Regions from separate parts of the Rhodococcus sp. ACT016 genome, predicted to be linked through region 2. Evidence: riboswitches for the same ligand, from Rfam matches in the RefSeq annotation. Region 2 holds a riboswitch; each other region holds the start of a gene.
The links. A riboswitch is a leader RNA that binds a small molecule or an ion and turns the genes downstream of it on or off. The one in region 2 is predicted to bind cobalamin.
Positions count from the first base shown of each region.

Region 1: another riboswitch for cobalamin. It lies ahead of ACQ5DX_RS01640 (ABC transporter substrate-binding protein); the one in region 2 lies ahead of ACQ5DX_RS15335 (ABC transporter substrate-binding protein).
Region 3: another riboswitch for cobalamin. It lies ahead of metE (5-methyltetrahydropteroyltriglutamate--homocysteine S-methyltransferase); the one in region 2 lies ahead of ACQ5DX_RS15335 (ABC transporter substrate-binding protein).
Region 4: another riboswitch for cobalamin. It lies ahead of glyA (serine hydroxymethyltransferase); the one in region 2 lies ahead of ACQ5DX_RS15335 (ABC transporter substrate-binding protein).

Region 1 covers NZ_JBEAET010000001.1:343,056-350,235, reverse strand. The annotation lists gene ACQ5DX_RS01665 (response regulator) at 1-7, shown strand, start outside; partial or broken gene ACQ5DX_RS01660 (isochorismatase family protein) at 62-388, shown strand; gene ACQ5DX_RS01655 (S9 family peptidase) at 444-2,561, opposite strand; gene ACQ5DX_RS01650 (phosphoribosylaminoimidazolesuccinocarboxamide synthase) at 2,563-3,447, opposite strand; gene ACQ5DX_RS01645 (MDR family MFS transporter) at 3,573-5,000, shown strand; cobalamin riboswitch at 5,012-5,196, shown strand; gene ACQ5DX_RS01640 (ABC transporter substrate-binding protein) at 5,279-6,238, shown strand; gene ACQ5DX_RS01635 (FecCD family ABC transporter permease) at 6,235-7,180, shown strand, end outside.
Region 2 covers NZ_JBEAET010000001.1:3,335,170-3,342,349, forward strand. The annotation lists gene ACQ5DX_RS15315 (MFS transporter) at 1-1,106, shown strand, start outside; gene ACQ5DX_RS15320 (hypothetical protein) at 1,111-1,410, shown strand; gene bluB (5,6-dimethylbenzimidazole synthase) at 1,420-2,049, opposite strand; gene ACQ5DX_RS15330 (CobW family GTP-binding protein) at 2,095-3,159, opposite strand; cobalamin riboswitch at 3,230-3,426, shown strand; gene ACQ5DX_RS15335 (ABC transporter substrate-binding protein) at 3,691-4,890, shown strand; gene ACQ5DX_RS15340 (FecCD family ABC transporter permease) at 4,887-6,014, shown strand; gene ACQ5DX_RS15345 (ATP-binding cassette domain-containing protein) at 6,011-7,180, shown strand, end outside.
Region 3 covers NZ_JBEAET010000001.1:473,197-480,376, forward strand. The annotation lists gene ACQ5DX_RS02245 (NAD(P)-dependent oxidoreductase) at 1-279, shown strand, start outside; gene ACQ5DX_RS02250 (YeiH family protein) at 294-1,346, opposite strand; gene ACQ5DX_RS02255 (LysR family transcriptional regulator) at 1,448-2,356, shown strand; gene metE (5-methyltetrahydropteroyltriglutamate--homocysteine S-methyltransferase) at 2,353-4,614, opposite strand; cobalamin riboswitch at 4,784-4,932, opposite strand; gene ACQ5DX_RS02265 (ABC transporter substrate-binding protein) at 5,118-6,728, opposite strand; gene ACQ5DX_RS02270 (hypothetical protein) at 6,773-7,180, opposite strand, start outside.
Region 4 covers NZ_JBEAET010000001.1:449,884-457,063, reverse strand. The annotation lists gene ACQ5DX_RS02185 (LLM class flavin-dependent oxidoreductase) at 1-360, opposite strand, end outside; gene metF (methylenetetrahydrofolate reductase [NAD(P)H]) at 387-1,313, opposite strand; gene glyA (serine hydroxymethyltransferase) at 1,463-2,791, opposite strand; cobalamin riboswitch at 2,939-3,165, opposite strand; gene ACQ5DX_RS02170 (hypothetical protein) at 3,452-3,601, shown strand; gene ACQ5DX_RS02165 (histidine phosphatase family protein) at 3,679-4,251, opposite strand; gene ACQ5DX_RS02160 (MFS transporter) at 5,047-6,492, opposite strand; gene ACQ5DX_RS02155 (IclR family transcriptional regulator) at 7,064-7,180, shown strand, end outside.

The DNA of each region.
Region 1 (7,180 bases), 3.0 Mb from region 2:
GCGGTGAGAGCCGCCGGTCAGCACGTGCCGGCGAACTCGACGATCGTGGATCCCCATCCGAGTGACCCAACTCGCCCCCGAGCCCGGCGACGTGTTGCTCAACAAATGGCGCTACAGCGCCTTCGCGAGAACCGATCTGCGACAGCGCCTCGCGAACCTCGGGCGAGATCAGTTGATCGTCACCGGCGTGTACGCCCACATCGGGTGCCTCACCACGGCGCTCGACGGGTTCATGCAGGACGTCGAGATGTTCCTGGTGTCGGACGGGCTGGCCGACTTCTCGGCGGCCGAGCACCGGCAGGTCCTCGACTACGCCGCCGCAAGGTGCGCGGTGGTGGCACCCACGGCACACGTGTTGTCGGCACTGGCCATGCCTGTTCCGGTGTGAGACGTGAGTGGGGCGGGCACCTTCCGGCGCCCGCCCCACTGACGGCACTCGATGGTTACGCCGCGCCCGCGGTGTCCAGGACCCACGCGTACTCGAACGCGACTTCCTTCCACTTCTCGTAGCGACCGCTCACACCGCCGTGGCCGGCGCTCATCTCGGTCTTGAGCAGCAGCGGGGAGTCACCGATCTTCGTCGCTCGAAGCGCCGCAACCCATTTCGCGGGTTCGACGTAGAGCACCCGGGTGTCGTTGATGCTCGTGATCGCGAGGATCGCCGGGTAGTTCTTGGCCTCGACGTTCTCGTACGGGCTGTACGACCGCATGTACTCGTACACGGTCGGATCCTCGAGCGGGTTGCCCCACTCGTCCCACTCGATCACGGTGAGCGGCAGCGACGGATCCAGGATCGAGGTCAGCGGGTCGACGAACGGCACGTTCGCGAGGATGCCGGCGAAGAGTTCGGGCGCGAGGTTCGCTACCGCACCCATCAACAGGCCACCCGCGCTGCCGCCGTCGGCGACCAACTGTTCCGGGGTCGTACGGCCCTCGGCGACCAGATGCCGCGCGCACGCGACGAAGTCGGTGAAGGTGTTCTTCTTGGTGAGCGTCTTGCCGTTCTCGTACCAGTGCCGGCCCATCTCACCGCCGCCGCGCACATGCGCGACCGCGAACACCATGCCGCGGTCGAGCAGCGACAGCCGGGCCACCGAGAACGCCGGATCCATGCTGGCCTCGTACGAGCCGTACCCGTAGAGCAGCGTGGGTGCCGGGTCGCCGCCGATTCCCTTGCGCCGCACCACCGACAGCGGGATGCGGGTGCCGTCGTCGGCCACCGCCCACTCGCGATGCTGCTCGTAGTCGGCGGGGTCGAATCCACCCAGGACGGGTTGCGCCTTGCGCAGCACCAGTTCACCGGTGCCGAGTTGGTAGTCGTAGACCCGCGACGGCGTGATGAACGATCCGTACCCGATGCGCAGCGTGGGCTGCTCCCATTCGGGGTTGGATCCGAGGCCCACCGAGAACAGTTCCTCGTCGAACTCGATCTCGGTCAGTTCGCCGTACCCGTCCGCCGTGAGCGGCCAGATCGCCACCCGCGTCAGCACATCGCGCCGGTAGCTGAGCACCACGTGGTCGGCGAAGGTGTCGATGTCCTCGAGCCGCACGTCGTGGCGGTGCGGGATCAGGATCTCCATCGCGCTCGGATCCGCCACCGGCGCCTGCGCCAGGACGAAGTTCTCGGCCTTCTCGCCGTCGACGACGTCGTTGTGCAGGATGAGGAACCGGTCCTGGCCCGCGATCACGGCGTGCTCGGCCGCGTACTCGACGCCCTCACGGCGCGGCAGGATCACCCGGAAGTCGCCCTCGGGATCCGCCGACTCGAGGATCCAGCCCTCGGTGGTGACCTTGGAGCCGAGCCAGATCATCAGGTACTTCTCGCTGCGCGTGGACCCGACCGACACCCAGTAGCGTTCGTCGGGCTCGTGGAAGACCTGAACGTCCTCGGTCTGGGCGGTCCCGAGCTTGTGCCGCCACACTGTGTCCGGCCGCCACGACTCGTCCACCGTCAGGTAGAAGACGTGCCGGTGGTCGATCGCCCACGTCGCGCCGGGCGCGGTGTTGGGGATCTCGTCGACCAGCAGGTCGCCGGTGCCGAGGTCCTTGAACCGCATCGTGTACCGCTCGTCGCCGATCACGTCCACCGAGTACGCCAGCAGCGTCCCGTCGCGGCTCACCGAGAACGCCCCGAGCGAGAAGAACTCGTGTCCCTCGGCCTCCGCGTTGCCGTCGAGCAGAACCTGCTCGCCCTCGATCGCGACGTCCGCGGACAACTCCGGCGGGGTCCAGTCGTCGGGCCCGGCGATCGGGCACCGGCAGTGGACCCCGTACTGCTTGCCCTCGACCGTGCGGGAGTAGTACCACCAGTCCCCGAGCCGCGTCGGCACCGACATGTCGGTTTCCTGCGTGCGCGTCTTGATCTCCTGGAAGAGCTTCTCGCGCAACGAATCCAGGTGCTCGAGCTGCTGAGCGGTGTACGCGTTCTCCGCCTCGAGGTACTCGATGACCTCGGGATCCTCCTTGTCCCGCAGCCACTCGTAGTGGTCGACGAACGTCTCCCCGTGATGGATGCGCTCGAACGGCACCCGCTTGGCGACAGGCGGAGTCAGCGCTTTCATCTCAGCCCACCCAATCCTCGAACGACAGGCCCGAGATGCGCTCGTACGCCTCGATGTAGCGGGCACGGGTCGCGTCCACGATGTCCTGCGGCAGCGGCGGCGGCGGGGTGTCCGACGCGCGGTCCCAACCGGACGCCGGGCTGGTGAGCCAGTTGCGCACGAACTGCTTGTCGAAGCTCGGCTGCACCTTGCCGGGCTCGTAGCCGTCGGCCGGCCAGTACCGCGACGAGTCCGGCGTCAGCACCTCGTCCGCGAGGACCAGGTTGTTCTCGGAGTCCAGCCCGAACTCGAACTTGGTGTCTGCGAGGATGATTCCGCGTTCCCGGGCGAAGCTCGCGGCACGGAAGTAGATGTCGAGGGTGTCGTCCCGCAGCTTGACTGCGAGGTCCTGACCGACCTTGTCGACGACGGCCTGGAAGTCGATGTTCTCGTCGTGGTCGCCGAGCTCCGCCTTGCTGGCCGGGGTGAAGATCGGATCGGGCAGCTGGCTGGCCTCGACGAGCCCCTCCGGCAGCGCGACGCCGCACACCGCGCCGGTGCGCTGGTAGTCCGCCAGCCCGGATCCGGTGAGGTAGCCGCGGGCCACGCACTCGACCGGCACCATGTTCAGCTTGCGGACGACCAGCGCGCGACCGAGCACCTCCTCGGGGATGCGCTCGTCGAGCGGGTCGCCGGCGAGGTGGTGGTTACCGCCGAGCTTCTCGAAGAAGAACACGCTCATCGCGGTGAGCACCCGACCCTTGTCCGGGATCGGGGTGGACAGCACGTGGTCGTAGGCCGAGATCCGGTCACTCGCGACCAGCAGCAGGTGCTCGTCGTCGATCGTGTAGAGATCGCGGACCTTGCCGCCGGCCAGATGGGTGTAGGAGTCGAGTGAAGGACGCACGTGGCTACCCTATCGGTCCGGCGAATCGGCGCACCCCACAGCACGTGCACGATCGCCGGGAATACGCCCCCACCGAAGATCGTTAGCTTTGTTTCGGACTCGACGATCGATCGGCTGGAGGGTGGATGACGACCGACACGGTCACGAATTCGGTGGGACTGCGGTCCGAACGCGGCCCGATCCTGTTGTCACTGATGCTCAGCACGTCGCTGGTCGCGCTCGACAGCACGATCATCGCGACCGCGGTGCTCACGATCGTCGGCGACCTGGGCGGTTTCACCCAGTTCCCCTGGCTGTTCTCGATCTACCTGCTGGCGCAGGCTGTCTCGGTGCCGATCTACGGCAAGCTCGCCGACACGTTCGGGCGCAAGCCGATCATGATGCTGGGCATCGCGCTGTTCGCGGTCGGATCGCTGCTGTGCGGCATCGCGTGGAGCATGCCGGCGCTGATCGTGTTCCGGGCGGTCCAGGGCCTGGGCGCCGGCGCGGTCCAGCCGATGAGCCTGACGATCGCCGGCGACATCTATACCGTCGCCGAGCGCGCCAAGGTGCAGGGCTACATCGCCAGCGTGTGGGGCGTCTCGGCGGTGCTGGGCCCGACCCTCGGCGGCTTGTTCTCCGAGTACCTGTCGTGGCGGTGGATCTTCCTGGTGAACCTGCCCCTGTGCGCGCTCGCCGCGTGGATGCTGCACCGCAAGTTCGCGGAGCAGGCCACCGTCCGGCGGCAACGGATCGACTACGCCGGCGCGGTCCTGCTCACCGGCGGCGCCGCACTGATGATCCTCGGGCTGCTCGAGGGCGGGCAGGCGTGGGCCTGGGCGTCCCCCGCCGGAATCGGTGTCTTCGTGGTCGGCGCGCTGCTGCTGCTCGGGTTCCTCCTCGTCGAACGGCGGGCCGCCGATCCGATCCTGCCGCTGCACATGTTGACGCGCCGGGTGCTCGTCGCGAGCAGCCTCGCGTCGCTGTCGGTCGGCGCGATCCTGATGGGCCTGACGTCGTACGTCCCGACGTTCGTCCAGGGTGTCCTCGGCACCGGCGCCCTCGTCGCGGGCTTCGCGCTCGCGGTGCTCACGATCGGCTGGCCCATCGCCGCGTCGCAGGCGGGTCGGCTTTATCTGCGGATCGGGTTCCGCTCGACCGCGCTGCTCGGCAGCCTGCTCGTGCTGGCCGGGTCGGCGCTGCTGTTGCTGCTCGCGGAGAGCTCACCGGTGTGGCAGGTGGGCGCGACGTGCTTCGTGATCGGCTCGGGCATGGGCCTGATCGCCACCCCGACGCTCATCGCGGCGCAGTCCAGTGTCGATTGGAGCGAGCGCGGCGTCGTGACATCGACCAACATGTTCGCCCGCTCGATCGGCAGCGCCGTCGGCGTCGCCGTGTTCGGCGCGCTCGTCAACGCGCGCGTCGGCGACGCCGCCGAACCCGATCCGACCGACCTCGCCGGGGCGATCCACCTCGTCTTCGTCGGCATCGTCGGTGTCGCGGTGCTGCTGACCGTGTCGTCGGCCCTGATGCCGCGCGGCCGGGAAGCGGACAAGGCGGACAGCGCGGCGTAGTCCGTCGTCTATCCTCACGTTGTCGTCACGGCGAACGGGAAGTCCGGTGGAAACCGGCGCGGTACTCGCCACTGTGGGCAGGTACGTCGACTACTCGGGGTTCGACCCCAGCCACTGGATGCATCCGCATCCGGGAAGGCGTAGTCGGCGGCTATCCCTGCCGAGCCAGGAGACCGGCCGTGACGCAGACCTGCACGTTTTCCACGAGTCATGGAAGGCGGGTTGCTTTGCGCACCCCTGTTTCATCGCGAGTTCGTTCGCGTGTTTCTCGCCGAGTCATCTCCTCCGCGGCGCTATCCGTCGCTGCCGCACTGACCCTCACCGCGTGTGGCGGGTCGTCGAATTCCGGGGACGGCACCGCGTCGATCTCCCTGCAGAACTGCGGCCGCACCGTCACGCTCGACGGTCCGGCCGAGCGAGCCGTCACCCTCAACCAGGGCGCCACCGAGTCGGCGCTGTCGATCGGTGCACAGGGCCAGATGGTCGGTACGGCCTACCTCGACGACACCGTCGCCCCGCAGTGGCAGGCGGCGTACGCGCAGGTTCCGGCGCTGGACGAGAAGGACTACCCCAGCCGCGAGGCACTGCTCGAGACCAAGCCGGACCTGGTGTTCGCGTCGTACTCGAGCGCGTTCGACGAGAAGGCCGTCGGCTCGCAGGAGTCGTTCGACGAACTCGGCATCGCCACCTACGTCTCGCCCTTCGGCTGCAAGGACAAGTCGAAGCGTCCGCCGGTCGCGTGGGATTCGATCGCCACGGAGATCACCGACTACGGCACCCTGTTCGGCCGGGAATCCGAGGCCGACGGTGTGGTCTCGCAGATGCGCGAGACGCTCGCCGGCATCGAGTCGGCCGCGCTGGCGAAGGGCAAGAGCATCTTCTGGTACGACAGCAACACCGACACCCCGTACGTCGGAGGCAATGCCGGCGGCCCGCAGCTGATCATCGACGCGGTCGGCGGCACCAACGTCTTCGCCGGGCTCGACGGCGCGTGGGCCGACGGCAGCTGGGAGACGGTGCTGAAGGCGAACCCGGACGTGATCGTCCTGGCCGACGCGTCGTGGGACACGGCCGAGGCCAAGAAGGAGTACCTCCGCAACGATCCGGCGCTGAAGGATCTGAAGGCCGTGCGTGACAACGCCTTCGTCGTGGTGCCGTTCTCGGCGAGCACCCCGGGCCCGCGCCTGATCGAGGGCGCGGCACTGGTCAATGATCAGTTGGGCGGCGGCCGGGGATGAGCGTGACGACCCGGGTTCCCACCCGGGTGGCCGCGACGACCGCCACCGGGTGGTCGGTGGCGCTGGCCGCGCTGCTCGTGGTGAGCTGCGCGGCCGGCGTCGCGATCGGTGCGGCCGACCTGTCGATCGGCACCGTGGTCGAATCGATCGCCGGACGGCTCGGCATCGGCCCCGGCACCGATCTGCTGACCACGCACATCGTGGTCGACCTGCGGATGCCGCGGGTGCTCGCAGCGGCGCTCGTCGGGGCCGGCCTGGCGCTGTGCGGTGCCGTGCTGCAGTCCCTGACCGGCAATGCGCTCGCCGATCCGTATCTGCTGGGCATGTCGGGCGGCGCGTCGCTCGGCGCGGTCCTCGCGCTGACCGCCGGGGTCGGGACGGTCGGTCTGTTCGGCATGAGTGCGGTGTCGGCGGCGGCGTTCCTCGCCGCGCTGGCGAGCCTGCTGCTGGTGTTCCTCATCTCGACGTCCCGTTCCGGAACCCTCATGCCCGGACGTCTCGTCCTCGCCGGGATCGCGGTCGGCCAGTTCGCGGCGGCCGTGACGTCGGCGCTGGTTCTGCTGGGTGACCGGGACGCCGCACACCGCGTCCTGCAGTGGACGCTCGGATCGGTCGCGGGGGTGCGGTGGTCCGGTCTCGTCATGATCGCCGCCGTCGTGGCGGTGACCACCGCCGTGATGCTCGCGCACAGCCGGGTACTTGACTCGTTCGCGTTCGGCGAGCGTGCGGCCACGAGCCTGGGCACCCACGTCGAGCGATCCCGCTGGGTGCTGTACGGAGTGGCGTCGTTGTGCACCGCGGCCCTCGTCGCGCAGGCCGGCGTGATCGGATTCGTCGGCCTCGTGGTGCCGCACGCCGCGCGAATGCTCGTCGGCCCGTTGCACGCTCGCCTACTTCCGGTTGTCGCGCTCGTGGGGGCCGTGTTGCTGGTGTGGGCCGACA
Region 2 (7,180 bases):
TGGTCGTCTTCGCCGTGGCCGACAGTGCGACTGCGCTGATCGCCGCACGTGTCGTTCAGGGACTGGCGACGGGCGCGGCCCTGGGGTCGCTCGGCGCCTATCTCATCGAGCTCGAACCCCGAAACCGACCGGGGCTGGGCACAGTGATCAACAGCGCCGGCCCGATTCTGGGCCTGGCCGTCGGCGCCGTGGCCTCCAGCATCATCATCACAATCGCACCGGGTTCGATACACGCGGTCTATGTCGTGATCCTCGGGCTCCTCGTCTTGCAGATCGTCGGCACCGCGATCACCCCGGAGACGGTCCGCCCGGCGCCCGGTGCGCTCGCATCGCTGCGTCCTCGTGTGCACTTGCCGCAGTCGGCCCGCCGCGCAGCGATGTGGGTCCTGCCCGCGGCCGTCAGCACCTGGGCGCTCGGCGGACTGATCCTCTCCCTCGGCCCGATCGTCGTGCGATCGATGGCGGGTTCGGGTTCGGCGATGCTGGGCGGGCTCATCGTCGCCGCCCTGGCGGGCACCGGCGGGGTCGCGGTCCTCCTCGTCGGCTCGTGGGCGCCCCGCAGGCTGCTCACCCTCGGGATGGTCACTTTGCTGATCGGCATGGCCACGACCATGATTGCCGTCGGCGTCGGTTCGTTGCCGCTGTACTTCGCGGCCACCGTGGTCGCCGGCGTCGGTTTCGGCGCCGGCTTCCTCGGCGTGCTGCGCACCCTGATGCCGCTTGCCGCCGCCCACGAAAGGGCGGGATTACTCTCGGCCATCTACGTCGTCAGCTATCTCGCGATGAGCGTGCCCGCTGTCGTCGCCGGCCGACTCGTCACCGTTGTCGGACTGAATTCCACGCTGCTCGGCTACGCGGCGGCGATCATGGTCCTGGTTGTCTTCGTCCTGGCCGGGCTTCTGCGCACGCCGCGGTCCGCCGCTGACCGAGGTCTGTCCAGCGACAAGATTCGTCGGTCCACCCCGAATCACGTTCCGGCTCCGCGGCGAGCGGATACTGGAAGCGCCGACATCAACATTCGGGACGGCACCGACGCCATCGAACTACGCCCCCTCGGCCGTGGCCCGATGGATACCGACCGGATCACCGCCCCCGGAACGGAGTGACGCGATGGCCCCGAACATCAGGATCGAAGCGGTCGTCGACCACGAATATCGCGTCCACATCGACGACCGTGGGGACTCCGTCGAGTCCGAGATCATCGTCCACCCCGACGTCCTCGCCGATCTCGGATTCACGCCCGCCGACGAACAACTGGTCGTGCACCACACGGCGGCCTTCCTTGCCGAACACCAGCCCGTCGTCGACTTCCCCACGCTCGTCTACCTCGACGAAGTCGCCGCCGCCTACCGCGACTACCCCGAACAACTCCGCCTCCGGTTCGATCGACGAGACGGTCACGAGGGGTAGGTGCTTCTGTCAGAAGCGCTCCCAGTGGATCGCGTCGGCCAGGTTCCGACGGTTCCGCCAGCCGAAGCGCTCGAGATCGGGAACCTCCTGGAACTTGTCGACTTTGCCGACGCACAGCCACGCGATCGGCCGCACCGGCGCCGGGATACCGAGCAGCTCGGTGAGGTACTCCTCCTCGTAGAACGACACCCAGCCGACGCCGATGTTCTCGGCCGCCGCGGCGAGCCACAGGTTCTGGATCGCGAGTACGGCCGAGAACAGTCCGGTGTCGTCGATCGTGTGCCGGCCGAGGATGTTCTGGCCGCCGCGCGACGGGTCGTAGGTGACGACGATGCCCGTGCCGCTCTCGCGAATTCCCTCGATCTTGATGGGGTCGAACGTCTTCCGGCGATCCTCGGGTAGCGAGTCGGCGAATGCCTTGCGGCGCCCGGCCACGTGCTGGGCGAACGCGTCGAGGGTGTCGGGGTTGCGCACGACGATGAAGTCCCACGGCTGGGTGTTGCCGACGCTCGGCGCCGCGTGCGCCGCGCCGAGCACACGCTCCAGGGTGCCGTCCGGGATCAGTTCGCCGCTGAACTCGGCGCGGACGTCACGGCGTCGGCGGATGGCTTCGTACACGGAAACGAGAGATTCGGTCACCACTCCACGGTAGCCGCCGGGGATCGGCGGCCTGCAGGGATCCGATCAGGCGTCGACGGTGTAGCGGTGCACGCCCATCATCGTGTCGGACTCGAGGCCCTCCGCCTCGGGCTCGGCGCACGCTTCGAGCAACGCGTCGATCGACTCGGGGTCCAGGTCGGTGCCGATGACGACGAGTTCCGTGCGACGGCCCTCGCCCGGATTCCACTTCTGCGGATGGAACGCGATGTGGTCGCCCACCACCTGCAGCAGATACTTCTGCTGGTGCCCACGGACACCGAAGTACACGTACCCCTTGATCCGGTAGATACCGGCGGGCTGCTTCTCCAGGAACCGGACGAGCCGGCGCGGGTGCATCGGCAGCTCCGACGTGAACGTCATGCTCTGGTACATCGTGTGGAAGTGGTCGTCGTGGTCCCCGCCACACTCCGTACACGTGTCGTCGGCCACCGCGAACAGCTCGTCGAACGTCAACTGCTCACCGGGCTGCGCTTCACGCCGCGGCGTCCGGTCGAACAGCAGCCCCGGATCGACCCGCCCCTGCACCGTCGAGACCACCGCGGCTCGGGGATTGATCCGGCAGACGTCGCTCAGGAGGGTGTCGTGGTCGTCCTCACCGATGCGGTCGGTCTTGTTCAGCACCACCAGGTCCGCGATCGCGATGTGCTGGTCGAGTTCGGGATGGCGTTGCCGACTGGCCTGGTACTCGGCGCCGTCGACCAGCATGACCAGCCCGCCGTAGGTGATGTACTGGTTCTCGCTGCCGAGGACGAGCCGAATCATGTTGCGCGGCTCCGCGAGCCCACTCGCCTCGACGACGATGACGTCGATCTCCGACGTCCGGTGCGCGAGCCGGTTCAGCATGTCGTCCATGTCGCTGACGTCGACTGCGCAGCACATGCACCCGTTGCTGAGCGCCATCATCGAGTCGACCTGGCCGGCGACCATCATCGAGTCGATGTTCACCGAACCGAAGTCGTTGACGATCACACCGATACGGGTGCCCCCGTTGTTGCGCAGCAGGTAGTTGAGCAGGGTCGTCTTCCCGGAACCGAGGAACCCGGCAACCACCACGACGGGGATCGACCGCGGACTCCGCTTCTTCGCCACCCCGACCTCCGTACCGCCGACAACACCGACCGGCAATCGTACTAGGTTCGCGCCTCGGACATTTCGGGCGATTTCTCCGGTTCGAAACCGGCATGCAAGAATGCCCCGGTCAGGTGATGACGAACGAGGAAGCCGGTGCGAAACCGGCGCGGTCCCGCCACTGTAATCGGGGAGCGACCCTCCACCCAGCCACGGCTCACACGCCGGAAGGCCGGGGGGAAGCGACGATCCGAGAGCCAGGAGACTCCCGTCATCGCAACCTCCTATTCGGGGCGGATTTCCCCGAGAGAGGTGGCCAGTCCACCATGCTGTTCGCTGCATCGTCACCACGGTTCTCCGCGTCGCGCCTCGACGAGTTCACCTGGGACAACTCTCTCCACATCCGCGCCTGACGCCCCATCGCTTCGCGGCGCACCAGCGCCGCCTCGTCAGGCTGATCTCGTTCGCCGGTGCGCTGCCCCGCTCGTCGTCGGCATACCCGAGAGCGAGTCGAGCCGAAGACCAACCGTCCCGCTCACCCGTGGAGAACCCATGTCCCAACGGTCCCTGACCGCCCTGCTGGCTGCCGTCGCCGCGGCAGGTCTCACGCTCACCGCGTGCTCGTCCGACACGTCGAGCGCCGACGCCGCCGTCGACGCGCGCGGGTGCATCACCGACTTCGACGCGAACACCGACTACTTCCCGGACAAGTCGACCCTGCTCGACGCGAAGAACTTCACCGTCGACTACCACGGCAGCTACCAGGTGCTGACCGTCAACCAGCCGTTCCCGGGCGCCTCGCCCGAGTCGTACGTGCTGGTCAAGTGCGGTGCGCCGGAGCCGGAACTGACCGGCGACCTGGCCGCGGCGCCGAAGATCACGACGCCGATCCAGAGCCTGTACTCGGCGTCCACGACGCACCTGCCGCTCATCACCGAGCTCGGCCAGCTCGATGTCCTCACCGGTGTCGCGAACGCGGCCAACGTGAACGGTGAAGACATTCGTGCCCGCATCGCGGAGGGCAAGATCGCCGAGTACGCGTCGGGCAAGACCGTCAACGTCGAGAAGGTCGTCGCGGCGAACCCCGACGTCCTGATGACGCAGGGCACCGACGACCCGTCGTACGTCAAGCTGCGCGCGGCCGGCATCCCGGTGGTCGCCAACGCCGAGTACCTCGAGAACACCGCTCTCGGCCGCGCCGAGTGGGTCAAGATGATGGCGGCGCTGACGGGCACCGAGGCGCAGGCGGGCACGCTGTACGACCAGATCCGCAGCGACTACGAGAAGGTTGCCGCCACCGCCGCGTCCGCCGAGAAGAAGCCGGTCCTGAACGGCACCATGTACCAGGGCACGTGGTACATGCCCGCCGGCGGTAGCTACGTGGGCCAGATGCTGCGTGACGCCGGCGCGACCTATCCGTGGGAGAGCGACCCTGCGACCGGCAGCCTCCAGCTGAACTTCGAGACCGTCTACGCACAGAACGGCACCGCGCCGCTGTGGCTCGTGATGAGCAACTGGCCCACCACCGGCGACGCGGTCGCCGAGGACCAGCGCTACGGACAGCTGACCGCCGTCAAGGACGGCCAGGTCTGGTCCGGCACCAAGGACATGGGCCCCACCGGCGGCAACAACTTCTACCAGTTGGGTGTGCTGCGCCCGGACCTGATCCTCGGTGACCTGGTCGCGATCGTGCACCCGGAGCTGGCCCCGAACCACGAGTTCGCGTTCTACCGGCCGGTTCCGCAGGCATGACGACGCTCCTGACCCGCCCGCCCGCCTCGGACACCGGGGCCGCGGGCGGGCGGGACGCCGCCCCGACCCCGCGGGTCCTCTCGCGCCGGGCGGCACTGGTCCTGGTCGGACTGGCGGCCGCAATCGTGGTGCTGTTCCTGCTCGCGCTGGCTCTCGGTCCGGTCCGCGTCCCGCTCGCCGACACCGTCCGCGTCGTTCTCGGCGCCCAGCCGTCCGATCCCCGCTGGCAGGTCGTCGTCCACGAGCTACGGCTGCCGCGGGCGCTGACCGCGGTGTTGGTGGGTGCCGCCCTGGGCGTTGCGGGCCTGCAGATGCAGACCCTGTTCCGCAACGCGCTCGCCGACCCCTACGTGCTCGGTGCCAGTTCCGGGGCGAGTCTCGGTGTGGCGCTCGTGGTCATCACGGCCGGGACCGCGGGCTCCGCGTCGTTCACCGCCGGACTCGCCGGCATGGGACGCGCCGGCGTCGTGCTGGCCGCCGCGGGCGGTGCCGCGATCGTGTTGCTGTTCGTGCTGATGCTGTCGCGCTGGGTGCGCTCGTCGGTGACGCTGCTGCTGGTGGGCGTCATGGTCGGTTCCGCGACCACCGCGATCGTGAGCGTGCTGCTCGTGTACGCGGATCCCGTTCGAGCCCAGTTGTTCCTGCTGTGGGGTCTCGGCAGCTTCGCCTCCACGACCTGGTCCGACCTGGCGCTCATGGCACCGATCGTGCTGGCCGCCGTCGCGGTCGCACTGGCCACCGTGCGCCCGCTCAATGCCCTGCTCCTCGGCGAGGGCTACGCCCGCACGATGGGCATCGATGTGCGCCGGGCACGGTTGATCACCCTGCTCACGGCGTCACTGCTCGCCGGGGTGACCACCGCGTTCTGCGGCCCGATCGGATTCCTCGGCCTGGCCGTCCCACACCTGGCTCGGCTGGCCGTCGGCACATCGGATCACCGCACGCTCATGCCGACGGTGATGCTGATGGGTTCCGCTGTGGCCCTCGCATGCGGCATCGTGAGTCAGGTACCGAACAGCGACCGTGTCCTGCCCCTCAACGCGGTGACCGCCATGATCGGCGCGCCGATCGTGATCACCGTGCTGATCCGGGCCCGCCGTGGAATCGATGGAGCCGCCCTGTGAGTACCGATGCAGTGAGCCCGGACGGGTCGGCCGTCGCGCTCCGCCTCGACGGCGTCACGACCGGATACTCGGTGCGACGCGCGCTGCGCCCGGCCGTCACCCGGTCCGTGGCCACCCGATTGTCGGCGACCGCCCGACGCGGCGAGCTGACCGTCCTCCTCGGACCCAACGGCAGCGGGAAGTCGACGCTGCTGCGGACCATCTGCGGTCTGCAGCCCGCGCTCGACGGTACGACCATGCTGGACGGCAGGGACATTCGCGACATGGCGGCCGACGAGGTGGCCCGCGCGATCGCGGTGGTACTCACCGAACGCGTCGATCCGGGGATGCTCTCCGGGCGCGAACTCGCCGGGCTCGGGCGCACTCCGCACCTGGGCCTCGGTGGCCGCATGAGTCCGCGCGATCACGCCGTCGTCGCGTGGGCGCTCGACGCGGTCGGCGCCACCCACCTCGCGGACCGACCGGCGTCCGAGATGTCCGACGGCGAACGCCAGCGCGTCCTCACCGCACGCGCTCTCGCGCAGGAACCCACACTGCTGGTTCTCGACGAGCCGACGGCGTTCCTCGACGTACCGTCGCGGGTCGCGCTGGTCGAGTTGATGCGGCGTGCGGCCCGCGAGCACGACCTGGCCGTCGTGATGTCGACGCATGACCTCGAATTGGCGCTGCGCGTCGCCGACCACGTGTGGTTGCTCGATCGCACCGGCCGCCTCGACACCGGCACCCCCGAGCAGCTCGCGCTCGACGGCCGCATCGGGTCGGTGTTCGATTCGCAGGCATTGCGATTCGATCCCGCGTCCGGCGTGTTCGTGCTGGACGCGACGGTCGGCGACAAACGACAGGTGCGAGTCTTCGGATCCGAGCCTGCGGTGTCCGCGGCGTGCCGGTTGCTCGGCCGAGAGGGCTTCGGCATCGCGACCGCCGACGACGACGGCACCGACGCGGAGCTGTCGGTGGACGTCGGGGTCGGCAGCGGCACCGTGGCACTGCGGCATGCCGGACACACGATGCGCCTGCCGAGTGTCGATGCACTCCCCGATGCGCTTCGCGCGCTGCCCGATTCGACGCTGCGAGTTGCGACGCCCGCCGAGATCGCCGCGACGCTGTCCGAGATCGCGACCGTCAGTCCGCATCTCGCGACCACGTCGGGCGCCCCCACGGCAGGC
Region 3 (7,180 bases), 2.9 Mb from region 2:
AACGACAGTCTCTTCCCCGGAGGTGTCTACCAGGGCTACGGCACGATGATCGCCCGGCGGGAATACGAGCCCGCGGGATTTCGGCTCCCGTTGGGGCTCAAGGACGTCCGGCTGGCGCTGGCGCAGGCCCACGAGGTGAACATGGGTCTGCCCTTCGGCAGTGTCCTCGAGGATCTCTTCCTCGACGCACTCGCCCACGGCCAGGCCGACCAGGACTGGTCCGCGATCACCGAGGCCACCCGCCGTCGGGCCGGACTGGGTGAGCAACCCGGCCGGTGACGTCGACTCCGACGTCAGACCAGCAGGACCCCGACGAGGGCGATTGTCGCCACCCAGACCGTCGATGCCGCGGCGAGGATGAAGGGCCTGATGCCGACCTTCTTGATCGTCGCGACACGAACGCCGGCACCCAGAGCGAACATCGCGGCCGTCAACAGGGCCGTCTGCATCCAACTCGCGACCGAAAGCACGCCCGCCGGAACGACTCCCGTTGAACGGATCGCGACGAACACCAGGAACGCGACGACGAAGAACGGCACCAGCGGCGGGCGCTTGGAAGTGGTGCTCTGCTCGACGGTGCGGCGGCGCTGCTTCACGCTCAGGACGGCCATCACCGGGGCGAGCATGAGAACGCGGGCCAGCTTGACGATCGTCGCGACGGTGAGTGCGGTACCACCGATGATTCCGCCGGCGGCGACCACCTGGGCAACCTCGTGGATCGATCCTCCGGCCCACAGCCCCGCTTCGGTTTCGTCGAACCCGAGTGCGTTCGAGATCAGCGGGATGGCCGGGATCATCAAGGTACCGAAGATCACGACCAGCGCCACGGCGGTGAGGACCTCTTCCTCCTCCGCCTCGACGACACCGTCCGCGGCGGCGACCGCGGCGGCGCCGCAGATCGAGAATCCGCAGGCGATGAGGACTCGTTGGGTCCAGGAGAGCCCCAGCAGGCTGCCCACGAACATGGTTCCGACGATACCGAGAACGACGATGGCCACGACCATGGCGATCACGCCCCACCCGAGTCCCAGGATGTCGCTCAGGACGAGTTGCAAACCGAGCAGCGCGATTCCGACGCGGAGGAGCTTCTTGGAGGTGAAGGTGATTCCGGGGCCGAAGCTGGAGGGCAGCACGACCAGGTTGGCGACCAGCGCACCCACCACGATCGCGACCAGGAGCGGGCTCAGTGTCGGGACGAAGTGCCTGATGCCCATCGCGACGGCGGCGACACCGGCCGACAGCGCGACACCCGGCAGGTAGGCGCCGATGCCGTCCAGTCGCGCCGCCGCGGACGGGGGCGTGGGTGCAGCTGTCAGTTCGTCTTGTGCGACGGGTCCGGATTTCACACGACAACGATCCTCGAACGATTGTTTGGTCGGTAGGGGCCGTTTGAGCAATGCCTCATATCGAATTGATATGTCCGTTGTGTCCGCCTTACACTCGGTGCATGTCACCACGGTCGCTCGACTACGCCGCCCTCGAGTTGTTGGTCAATGTCGGCGATTGCGGAAGTCTCAGCGCTGCGAGCCGCCTCGTGGGAATGGCTCAGCCCAACGCGAGTCGCTGCATCAAACAACTGGAGCGCCGGTTCGGGATGACGCTGCTGCGTCGCAGCACCACCGGATCGGTCCTCACGCCGAGTGGAACCGTGGTGGCCTACTGGGCTCGAAAGATCCTGGACGACACCGACAAACTGCTCGAGATCGTCGACGGGCTGCGGGAGGAGCGGGTGCGTGGGCTCCGGGTGAGCGCCAGCATGACGGTCGCGGAGCATCTGATGCCTTTGTGGTTGGGGCGTTTTCGTCAGTCGCACCCGGGATTGACGATCCACCTGGAGGTGCAGAACTCGCTGCGCGTGTTCGAGCAGATCGCCGACGGCTCGTGCGAGCTGGGGTTCGTCGAGTCGCCGACGATTCCGAAGCAGCTCGAGAGCGTTCCCGTGGCACGGGATCGTCTGGTGGTCGTCGTCCATCCCGGCCATCCGTGGGTGACGCGCGCCCGACCGGTCACCGCGTCCGAGCTGGCCATGACACCGTTGGTCGTGCGCGAGCCGGGTTCGGGCACGCGGACGACGCTTGATCTCGCGCTCGAACCCTATCCGCGTTCCGCCCCGCTCCTGGAACTCGGCAGTTCCGGTGCGATCCGGACCAGCGTCCTGGCGGGGGTGGGACCGGCCGTGCTGAGCACGCTCGCCGTTGCGGACAGCGTCGCCTCCGGTGCCCTCGTCGTGGTCGAAGTGGCCGGGCTCGAACTGGAACGGACCCTGCGCGCCGTGTGGAGCGCCCAGGGTCCGCTGCATCCTGCCGCGGACGAGTTGGTCCGGCTGGCACGCGATTTCGGAAGATCCGACTCCTAGATCTCGGCGCGCACCACCTGCGCGGCCTCGACGAGGTTGCGCAGCGACGCCTCGACCTCGACCGGGCCACGGGTCTTGAGACCGCAGTCGGGATTGACCCACAGGCGCTCGGAGGGGACGGCCTTCAGTGCTGCCCGCAGCGACGCGGCGATCTCGTCGACCGACGGCACCCGGGGCGAGTGGATGTCGTAGACGCCGGGGCCGACACCGAGGTCGAAGCCGACGGCATTGAGGTCGTCGAGCACCTCCATGTGCGAGCGCGCAGCCTCGATGGAGGTCACGTCCGCGTCCAGTCCGGCGATGGCTCCGATGACCTCGCCGAACTCCGAGTAGCACAGGTGGGTGTGGATCGACGTCGTGTCCGCGATGCCCGCCGTCGCCAGCCGGAAGGCGCCCACCGCCCAGTCCAGGTAGGCGGCCTGGTCGGCCTTGCGGAGCGGCAGCAACTCGCGCAACGCAGGCTCGTCCACCTGGATCACCTTGGTGCCGGCCGCTTCCAGGTCGAGGGTCTCGTCACGAATCGCGAGGGCGACCTGGTCGGCGGATTCCGCGAGTGGCTGGTCGTCGCGCACGAACGACCATGCCAGGATCGTGACGGGCCCGGTGAGCATGCCCTTGACCGGCTTGTCGGTCAGAGACTGTGCGTACGAGATCCAATCGACCGTCATCGGCGTGCGGCGGCGCACATCGCCGAAGAGGATCGGCGGGCGGACGCAGCGGCTGCCGTACGACTGCACCCAGCCGTTCGCGGTCGCGAAGAACCCGTCGAGCTGCTCCGCGAAGTACTGGACCATGTCGTTGCGTTCCGGCTCGCCGTGTACCAGCACGTCCAGGCCCAACTTCTCCTGCAGTGCAACGACGTCGGCGATCTCGCCACGCATGCGTCGCTCGTACTCGGCCTGATCGATCTCGCCCTTGCGCAGGGCGGCGCGTGCCACGCGGATGGCCGTGGTCTGCGGGTACGAACCGATCGTCGTGGTCGGCAACTGCGGCAGGGACAGTTCGGCCGCCTGTACGACGCGACGGTCCGCCGCCGGGATGCGCTCGCGGTCGGTCGCAGTGAGGGCCGCGAGGCGGCCCCGGATGGCGTCGTCGTGCAGGCGCGGGTCGGCGGCGCGGGTTGCCGCCGCGGCACCGGCCTCGGTGAGTTCGTCGGCGATCGCGTCGCGCCCCGCTCGCAGCGCCGTGGCGAGTGTGGCGACCTCGCGGATCTTCTCGGAACCGAACGCCAGCCACGAGCCCAGCGCGCGGTCGAGTCCGTCCTCGCCCTCGAGCGTGTAGGGAACGTGCAGCAACGAGCACGACGTGGACACGGCCACCGATCCCGTTCGTTCCCTGAGGGTTTCGAGATCATCCAAGGACCCGTCGAGGTCGTTGCGCCAGATGTTCCGGCCGTCGACGACACCCGCGACGATGTGCTTGCGCTCGATTCCCGGTGTCGCGACGACCGAATCGAGCGAGCCCGCGACCAGGTCGACGGCGATGCCCTCGACCCCGGTCTCCACGAGCATCGGCAGTGCCGGGCCGAGATCACCGAAGTACGACGCGACGAGGATCGCGGGGCGATGCGTCAGAGCGGCGAGTCGGTCGTACACCGAGCGGGCGGCGGCCAGTTCGGTGGAGGTGCGGTCGGCGACCAGCGCCGGTTCGTCGATCTGGACCCAGTCGACGCCCTTGTCGGCCAGACGACCCAGCAGGTCCGCGTACAGCGGAACCAGCTCGTCGAGTCGATCCAGCGGGGATCCGTTCTCGAACTTCGACAGCAGCAGGAAGGTCACGGGTCCGATGACGACCGGGCGCGCCGGGACGTCGAGCGCGCGTGCCTCGTCGATCTCGCCGAGCACCTTCGCCGGGTGCAGCGTGAACGCGGTCGCCGAGGTGATCTCGGGGACCAGGTAGTGGTAGTTGGTGTCGAACCACTTCGTCATCTCGAGCGGTGTCACCTGGGCGGTGCCGCGGGCCGCCGCGAAGTACCGATCCAGGTCGTTCTCGATTCCGGCGACCCGCTCGGGCAGCGCGCCGAGCATGACGGCGGTGTCGAGCATCTGGTCGTAGTACGAGAAGGTGTTGACCGGGACCGAGTCGATACCGGCGTCGACCAGTTCGGTCCACGTCTGCCGACGCAGATCCTTCCCGACCGACTCGAGTGCGGCGGCGTCGACGTTCCCGGCCCAATAGGACTCGACGGCCTTCTTCAGTTCGCGACGGGGCCCGATGCGCGGGGAGCCCAACACGGTTGCGGTGAAAGCGGATGTCACGGTGTTCTCCAGTTGCTCACAGCGTGGATGGTCACCGCCGGCAGACGAGAACAGAACGAGCCCCTGGTGTGCGCCCGCCAGCGGGCAGCACGAAATACCGAGCATCGCCCATCTCGCCTTTTCCACGAGGCGGTGGACCGTCGGACACGGCGTGCCCGACACAGTCGGCAGGTCTTCGGACTCGTGGGCGCTCGGGCGGGCTCGCACCCGCCGGAACCTACTGGCCGTCGCTTCCCAGACCTGTCGGTCCAGTGCGTGTGACGGTGGTCGTTCCCACTCACCGCTGCGGGACAGTCCCGGATTTCCACCGGGTTCCCTCTCACACCCGGCGGCCTCACGACCACGGGTGCTTCGACGCCGGGCGGCGGTCTTCGGGGCTCCTCACGACCGCGCCAGGCGAACCAGCTGCACCGTCCAGCATAAGCCCTCGGGAAAGCACAATCGGGCGGGCCCGACCGGGCCCGCCCGATCGAAGACGGAGCGGTTGGTTCGAATGCTGGATCTTACGGATTCGAATCCGAAGTGAGCCAAGCATTTCCGAACAGCATGATGCCGTCCGCGCTCGGCGTGATGCCGTGTGCGGTCTTGCTCCACGGGATGAAGTACTTGCCCGCGCCCATCACCATCATCGGGTTGGTCGCGTTCACGAGGGTCTGGATCTCCTCGAGAACCTTGCTGCGGTCGTCGTCGCTCGACGCGGTCTGCAGCTTGCCGAGCAGGGCATCCATCTCCGGGTTCTGGTACCCGAGGACGTTGGACGTCGACGTGCTGGCGAGGTTGCCGTACATGCGCATGAACGGGGACTCGTCGAGGACGTTGAATCCGGACTCGCCCAGATCGAAATCGTGCTTGACGTACATCATCTTGACCAGATCGTTGATGCCGGTGTTGTAGACGATGTCGACGGTGAAGCCGACCGCCTGCAGCATCGACTGGATCGCCAGCGCCCGACGCTGTGCGCCGGGTTCGTTGAGACCGGCGTAGGTGAGCTTGCCGTCGTAGCCGTCGGCCTTCGCCTCGGCGACCAACTTCTCGGCCTTCGCTGGATCGAACGTCTGTCCCGCCACGTCGCCGTGCCACTGCGACCACGACTGGAACATGTCGGTGCCGGGCATGCCGAATCCGCCCTCACCGCGCTCGTCGAACGTCTCCGGGTTCAGTGCCGCGACGATGGCGTCGCGGACCCGGGGATCGGACGCCGCCCGGCCCTCACGCTGGTTCAGGGCCTGCACGCTGCCCATGCTGACCGTGTAGACGTAGCCGACGTCGCCGGCTTCCAGTGCGTTGTGGACGATGTCGGCGGCACGCAGGTAAGCGGCCTGGATGCCGCCGGTGTGCAGGGCGTCGAGCTTGGCCTGCTCGCCCACGATGGCCGGGAACCGGAGCTTGTCGAGGTGCGGCTTGCCGTTCCAGTAGCCGGGGTTGGCTGCGAGGACGAGTTCGTCCTGCGACGCGAACTTCTCGACGGTGAACGGGCCCGCACCGATCGGGGTGAAGGTGCCCGACGCCGTCGACGACGGGGCCACGATCATGCCCGGGCCGGTGGTGAACAGGATCGGGAACTCGTTCCACGGCTGCTTCAGCGTGAACACGACCGTCGACGGATCCGGCGAGGCGACGTCGGCAACCGACACCGTCCACACCTGGGTGTGGGTGCCCTTCTTCTCGAGGTAGTGGTTGATGCTCCACTGCACCGCCGCGGCGTCCACCGGCGTGCCGTCGCTGAACTTCGCCCCGTCCCGCAGTTTCAGCGTCCAGACGGTGTTGTCCGCGTTCGGGGTCAGTGACTGGGCCAGTTGCGGTTGGTACGCCTTCGAGGCCGTGTCGTAGCGCATCAGCAGGTCGTAGATTGCCGCCATCTCGCTGCCACCGGTCGCACCGCCGTCCTGCCGATCCGCCGGATCGAGGCTGCTCACACCGTTGTACGTCGCATAGGACAGCGTGCCGCCCGAGGTCGGCTCGCCCCCATCGGACTGGTCACCGACCAGACCCGTCGTGACCTCGGAGGCGTCGGTCGCCGAACCCGAGCTTTCCGCACACGCGGCCAGGAGCGTCGTGACGGTGGCCAGCGCGGTCAACACGGTGCCGGCCCGCACCAGGGACGATCGCTTCATTCGAACCTTCTTCCGTTCAGAGACAGTCGAATCCGGAGTGAGAACTAGGGCGCCATCGCCCGCCCGTCGCGGAATCCCGACGGATCGTGGCGGCCGGCGACGCCGTGCTCGAACATTCCCCAACCCTCGTCGCCGCCACACGTCGCGCGGGCGATGTGTTCGACGGTCCCGTGCGGAATCCTCGGGGCGAGAGCGGGATCGGTGAGGTCGTAGAGGCTCGACGCGCTCCAGCCTCGGCCTCGCCACTGCCCGTGGTTCCATTCCGGGTCGCTGCCGTAGCCGGATCCGATCTGCAGTACGACGAAGCCGCGTGGCTCGATGTCGACCACCAGCGGCTCGCCTGCCGGCGTCGTGAGGTGGATTCGCACCGACTCCGGGGTGCGGGTTCCGCTGCGGTAGGCGATCTCGAATCGCGGCCAGCCGAGCTGTTCGACGCGGCCGTCGGCGAAGGT
Region 4 (7,180 bases), 2.9 Mb from region 2:
GTCCCTGCCGAAGCGGCGGGCGGTCGCCGGGTCGGCGCCGGCGCCGAGCCCCAGTTCGAGCCGTCCGCCGCTGAGCGCGTCCACCGTCGTCGCGTCCTCGGCCAGCCGGATCGGATCCTCGAGCGAGGCCACCACGACGGCAGTGCCCAGTCGGATGCGCTCGGTCCGCTCGGCGACCGCAGCGAGCAGCACGAGAGGGGACGGCGAGTGCCCCCGTTGCACTCCGAAATGATGCTGGGCGATCCAGAACGAGTCGAACCCCAGTTCTTCGGCGCGGCAGGCCAGTTCGATGGTGTCACGCAGTTCCTCGCGCGAGCTGCGCGGTCCGGCGCAGTGGCTGATCACTCCGATGCGGGTCATGCGAAATCCTTCCCGGGACGGTGCGGCTACGCCGCTCGGGTGACGTAGCCCAGGTTGGTGAGGACCTCACTGGTCGCGCGCGCGAAGTTCAGGGTGATGAAATGCAGGCACGGCGCACCCTCGGCAATCAGCCGCTCCGCCATCTCCGTCGCGACCTCGATCCCGATCTCGCGCACCGCCGCCCGATCCTCCTCCGGACCGTCACCCGCGGCACGACGCAACCGCTCCTCGAGCTCGACCGGCAGACGCGAACCCGACAACTCGAGACTGCGCCGCGCCGACCGCAACGACGTGATCGGCATGACCTCCGGAATGATCGGCTTCGCACCCTGCTCCGAGTCGTACGCCACCACCCGATCCCGCAACCGCAGATAGTCCTCGACATCGAAGAACATCTGGGTGATGGAGTACTCGGCGCCCGCACGCAGCTTCTGCACCAGGTACTTGGTGTCGTGCTCGAGATCCGGCGCCCGGTAGTGCCCCTCCGGGAATGACGCGACACCGACGTGGAAGTCGCCCATATCGCGCACGAGCCGCACGAGCTCTTCCGCGTATTCGACGCCGTCGGGATGCTTGACCCACTCCCCCAACGGGTCCCCGGGCGGATCTCCACGCAACACCAGGACGTTGGAGATCCCGCGGTCCGCGTAGGCACCGCACATCGCACGGAGTTCGTCGATGCTGTGGCCGACGGCCGTGAGATGCGCGACCGGCAGCAGCGTGGTCTCCTCCGCAATCTGACCGGTCACCCGAACCGTCCGATCCCGCGTCGACCCGCCCGCGCCGTACGTCATCGACACGAACGCCGGATCCAGCCGCTCGAACGCTCGGACGGCGCGCCACAGCCGCGCCTCGGCGGCCTCGTCGCGGGGCGGCGAGAACTCGACCGAGAACGGAATCCGACCACTGCCGGACGAACGGATACGGTCCACGATCGAAGGGGTCCGGGTCACCCAACCCGCGCTACTGCGTCCCCGAACGGCATCGGGAGTCGTCTTCTCTCTGATCAATTCAGTTCCCTTGGTGAGTGATTCGGGGCCGGGCCCCGGCCGACGGCCAGCACCCCGAGGGGTGCGGGCCGTCGTGTGGGGCCGGGCCAGGGTCAGGCCTTGGGCAGCAGGCCCCAGTTCTCCAGCCCGTCGTACAGCGGGAAGTCCTGCGCCAGCTTCGACACCCGCGCACGCAACGCCGGCACGTCCGCGCCGGCACCCTGGGCGAGGGCGGTCGCGATGATGTCCGCGACCTCGGTGAACTCCGCGTCCCCGAAACCACGCGTGGCCAGCGCCGGCGTACCGATCCGCAGACCCGACGGGTTCATCGGCGGACGCGGATCGAACGGCACCGCATTGCGGTTGACCGTGATCCCGATCTCGTGCAGCAGATCCTCACCCTGCTGACCGTCGAGCTGCGAATGCCGCAGATCCACCAACACCAGATGCACGTCCGTGCCACCGGTGAGCACGGAGATGCCGTTGCCGGCGACGTCCGCGCCGCCGAGCCGCTCGGCCAGGATCCGCGCCCCGGCGAGCGTGCGTTCCTGACGGGCCTTGAACTCCGCGGTACCGGCGATCTTCATCGCCACGGCCTTCGCGGCGATCGCGTGCATCAGCGGCCCACCCTGCTGGCCCGGGAACACCGACGAGTTCAGCTTCTTCGCCCACTCCTGCTTCGCCAGGATCATGCCCGAACGCGGGCCACCGAGCGTCTTGTGGACCGTGGTGGAGACAACGTCCGCGTGCGGCACCGGCGACGGGTGCAGACCCGCGGCCACCAGACCGGCGAAGTGCGCCATGTCGACCCACAACTTCGCGCCGATCTCGTCGGCGATCGACCGGAACGCCGCGAAATCGAGGTGACGCGGGTACGCCGACCAGCCGGCGATCAGCACCTGCGGGCGCTCCCGCAGCGCGGTCTCACGCACCTGGTCCATGTCGACCACATGGGTGTCCTCCCGGACACCGTACGAGGCGACCTCGTACAGCTTGCCCGAGAAGTTCAGCTTCATCCCGTGCGTGAGGTGCCCGCCGTGGGCGAGGTCCATGCCCATCAGCTTCTCGCCCGGGTTCATCAGCGCCATCAGCACCGCGGCGTTGGCCTGCGCACCCGCGTGCGGCTGCACGTTCGCGAACTCGGCGCCGAAGACCTCCTTCGCGCGGTTACGGGCCAGATCCTCGACCACGTCGACGTACTCGCAGCCGCCGTAGTAGCGGCGACCCGGGTAACCCTCGGCGTACTTGTTGGTCAGCACGCTGCCCTGGGCCTCGAGCACCGCGCGGGGAACGAAGTTCTCCGACGCGATCATCTCCAGGGTGTCACGCTGACGCGACAACTCACCCGCCATCGCGGTAGCGACCTCGGGGTCCAGTTCGGCGAGGGACGCGGTGTTCACCCGGGCGCCGGCGTCGGGAGTGCGCATGTGATTGGTACTCATGGTGATTCGTGGGTCTTTCCGATCGATCCGAGAGGCCGCCCACGGCTGCGCCCACCCCCGAAGCCCCTGAATCGCGCGCTGACCGCGCATCGTGATGCCACGAGGGTACGCACACCCAATCCTCGAGGCGGCACACCGCCGGATGCGGCGCATCCGGCACAGTGGGCAGGTCTTCGGACTCGCAAGCGCCCACGTCGTCCGACGTGGAACCTACTGGCCGTCGCTTCCGGGCTCGAACTGGTTCTGGCCCAGCGCTGGTGACGACGGTCGTTCCTGCTAACCGCTGCGGGACAGTCCCGGACTTTCACCGGGTTCCCTCTTCGTGCCTCGCGGCACTTCGACGCCGACCGACGACCTTCGGGGCTCCAAATGGTCGAGCCGGCGAACCAACTGCGCCCGCCAGTCTAATAGAGATTCTGCGACGCTAGTCACCGATATGCGAAGCCGTCAGTGGAGTTTTGATGCCACAAGGCTTTTGGACCGCGAATGGCCACGGACAGCTCGATCGGCACCCGCCCCGCCGCGATGTGGCGAACCTCACGTTTGAATGCTGAGAGGTGCCGGTCCCACCCCTTCTATGGTGCAGTCTGGCGAACGCGAAGTGGATGTATCGCCGACGGCTCGTACAGCACCAGTGGCACTCGAAACGAAGGACACCACATGGAATTCGATCAGATCGTCGCCGTCTTCACCGCAATGGGCGATTTCGGCAACCTGCTCTCCGGCGTCGGCACCATGCTCGCAGGCGTGGTCGCATTCGGCGGCTCGGTTGCACAAGTTGCGGGCTCGGTTGCAGGTCTGTCTGCCTGACAGGAAGCCCCCACCACGTGTGGCGGGTAGGTCGACGGCACCCGCCACACGTGACCCGTGCACGACGAGATGGACCCTCAGGCGATGAGGCTGTGTGCAGTGGTGCGCAGTGTCCAACCCGGGGCGCGGTGATGCACGGTGGTGGCCGTCAACGGAGGAATGTCGATGCGCCAGAACGCTTCGGCAGGAGCGTTCAATGTGCACAACACGACTGCGCGCACGACAGCGGGGTGGGTGACGGCGGCGATTCGCTCGCCGCGGCCGCGTAGGGCAGCCATCCACGTGCCGACACGGTCGACGAGATCGGTGACCGCCTCGCCGCCGTGCGAGCGTTCGCCGGGGTCGGTCAGCCACGCCATGAGTTGGTCGGGGGCGACCGCGTCCATCGCTTGGCCGGCCCAGGCGCCGCAGTCCAGGTCGCGCAGCGCGGGCTCGGTGACGCCGGTCAGCCCCAGCGCACGGGCAGTCTGCACGGTTCGTGCCTCCGGCGCCTGGTAGACGCAACTCGGTTCGATGCCGGGCAGTCCGTCGACCTTCGCGACGGCCCTCGACCCGAGCAGGTTGAGAGGTTCGTCGGTCGGGAATCGGGCGGCCTGCATGGCATCCGTGAACGCGTGTGTGATCAGGGTGAGCCGAGTGACCGCGCTCATGCCGCCACGACCGACTTCTGGGCACCCGGTGCGATCGCACGGTCACCGAGCAACCCTGGCGCGCGCCCGGCGAATCCGACACCGACGACCGTCCACGTAGCCACGAGCACTCCTTACCCAGGAGGGGATTGCGCGCCCCTCGACCGACGGAAAGCAGCGGCGTCCGAGCCCTGACTCACACTCACAGAGAATGCTCACAGTGGCGCGACCGTTCCGGACTTTCACCGGATTCCACGGATCACCGCTCGCGCAACGATACGAGACAGCAAACGCACAGGTCAAACACCTCTTTCGCGGGCGGGTGCAGAGGTCACCCCGTCGACGAATGTCGAGATTGCCGGGTGGATCCTCGTCCCATGAATGCGATCGCGGCAACGCTGTTGCGATGGGATCGTCAAACGAGTCGGCCGATTCGGCAGGATCCCGGTGCGGCGGCGGCTACCGTTATCGTGTTCCGCTTCCGCATGTAAGCCGACGAGTAGGACCTGTCATGACGGGCACACCACACGCGCACCCCGAACGACACACCCACGAACACAGTCACGGCGGCGTCACTCATACGCACGGGCATACCGACCACGTGCACGAACACACCGAGCACGAACATGAGCACACCCATGACGGACACACGCACACGCATCCCCATGTGCACCAACGTGGCTTGGAGGACGACCACGCCCACGACCACGGTCCGGAGTAGGGAGCAACTGCGGATCGTTGCCGATCGGTCCTCGACGCCTCGGGCCTGCACCGTGATCACGGTGCAGGCCCGAGGCGTCGAATGTGATTGTGTGACTAGCCCTCGCGGCGGCGTCCGACGGTGATGCCGAAGGCCAGGATCGCGCCGAGCAGAGCGGCGCCGGCGGCCACCATGAAGGCGACGAAGAATCCGTCCGAGGAGTAGACCGGGCCGGCCGGGCCGACCGCGAGAACGTGCTGCGCCAGCAGCGCGAAGCCCACCGAGGACAGCATGCCGCCGAACATCGACTGCGACAGTCCAGTGAAGTTGGCGCCGATCGCGCGCTGATCCTCGGGCAGCGCCATCATGACCAGGTTCGGGATGGCGGCATAGATCATCGAGCCGAAGCCGATCAGGCCGTACGCGAAGATGACCTGCCATGCCTGGTCGGGAGTCGTCGCCAGAATCGCGGCGCCCGCGGCGATCAGGACGGAGCCACCGATCAGGTGCTGACGGAAGCCGATTCGCTTCGACGTGGCGCCGACGAACACGCCACCCAGAACGATCAGCATGCCGCCGGGCAGCATCCACAGCGCCATGTCGGTCACCGACAGACCGAAGCCGTATTCGGCGGCCTCCTTGGGCGTCTGCAGCAGCATCGGGATCAGCGTTGCGGTGAGCGTCGTTGCGCCGTAGGCGATACCGCCGGCGAGCAGCGTGATACCGACCTTGCGGCTGGCCAGCACATCGATGCTGATCAGCGGTTCGGGGCAGCGGCGCTCCCACACGACCCACGCGACCGCGAAGATCACGGTGACGGCCAGCGTGCCGACGGTCTTGCCGCTCAACCAGCCCCAGCCGGCGCCGAGCGACAGTGCGAGCATCACCGTGAACAGCGCGACGGTGAGCAGGAAGGCGCCCAGCCAGTCGACGGAAACCTTTGCACGAACCGGTGTCTCGGGAACGAAGAACTGAGTGAGCAGGCCACCCACTGCGCACAGCGCGAAGGAGAACCAGAACACCGACGAGACGCCCGTGTGGTCGAGCATGTATCCCGAGATCAGCGGCGCCAGCACGGTGACCACACCGACGCCCGTGTTCGCGATGGAAATCGACATCGGCTGCAGGCGCGCCGGGAAGATGTCCCGGATCAGCGAGTACCCGAGCGCGGTGAAGGCGAAGCCGACACCCGACAGGAACCGGCCCACCAGCAGGATCGGGAACGTCGGCGCGACCGCGGAGATGAGCGCACCCAGGCTCGCGATGGCCGCGGTGATCACCAGGATCCGCTTCTTACCGTAGACGTCGGCCAGCTTGCCGAGGATCGGCGATGCGATCGCGGCGGCGAGCACGAGGGCCGTCATGACCCAGACGACCTGCGTCGTCTCGTACTTCGCGGCGATCTTCGGCAAAGCCGGGGTGAAGAGAGCGAACGCCAGTGCCGCCTGCTCGGTGAGCAGAACGAGGATCAACAGGACCCGGATCCAGTACCCGGTCGAACCGCCGGAATCACCGGCGCCCCGAACCGGAGCTGCGTCGCCCTGAGAGACGGAGACTGACATTTCCCTACCTACATTCCAGTCGCATGTCCAACAGTGACCGGAAGCACATTAGGAGGTGAGACGCGACTCACCCTCATCGCTTCCCGATGAGCGGAAAGGTCACTCCGAATCGAAAGACGCAGGTCCGACGAGCCTCACGAATCGGCCGCGCCGCCGCGCCGCCGCGACGTCGAGTCGGCGATCTCGATCGCAAAATGGCCGCTGCCACGGACCATTCGTCGATCGGTCCGCATTGCTCATCTGAACTCAACCCTCTTGCACGGTTCCCCCGACACCGCCATGTAACGGCCGCCACACGGACCGCGTCCGCGACTTTTCTCATCGCAGACAGACGGCCAAGAGGCATACGACGGGCACGTCCTCACCCCCATCGGCGAACGCCGTCGACGTCGTCGATGGCTCGGGTGCCGCAGTCCCCGATCTCGTCGCTTCCCTGACCTGACACTCGCGCTGCGACGAATCGTCGGGGGCAGTGGAGCGACGCTGCTCACACTGATACAGTCTCACCACTTGATTGAACGCTTGCTCAATAGGATCGCAAACGACGCACTCAACGGAGGTTCGAAAGGTCATGACGACGACAGAAGCAAGCTCACCGATCGCAGTCATCGACCGCGTCGCGATCCTGCTGGACGCGTTCAGGGAGGCCGAGCGACTGACGCTGTCGGAGCTGTCACGCCGGACCGGG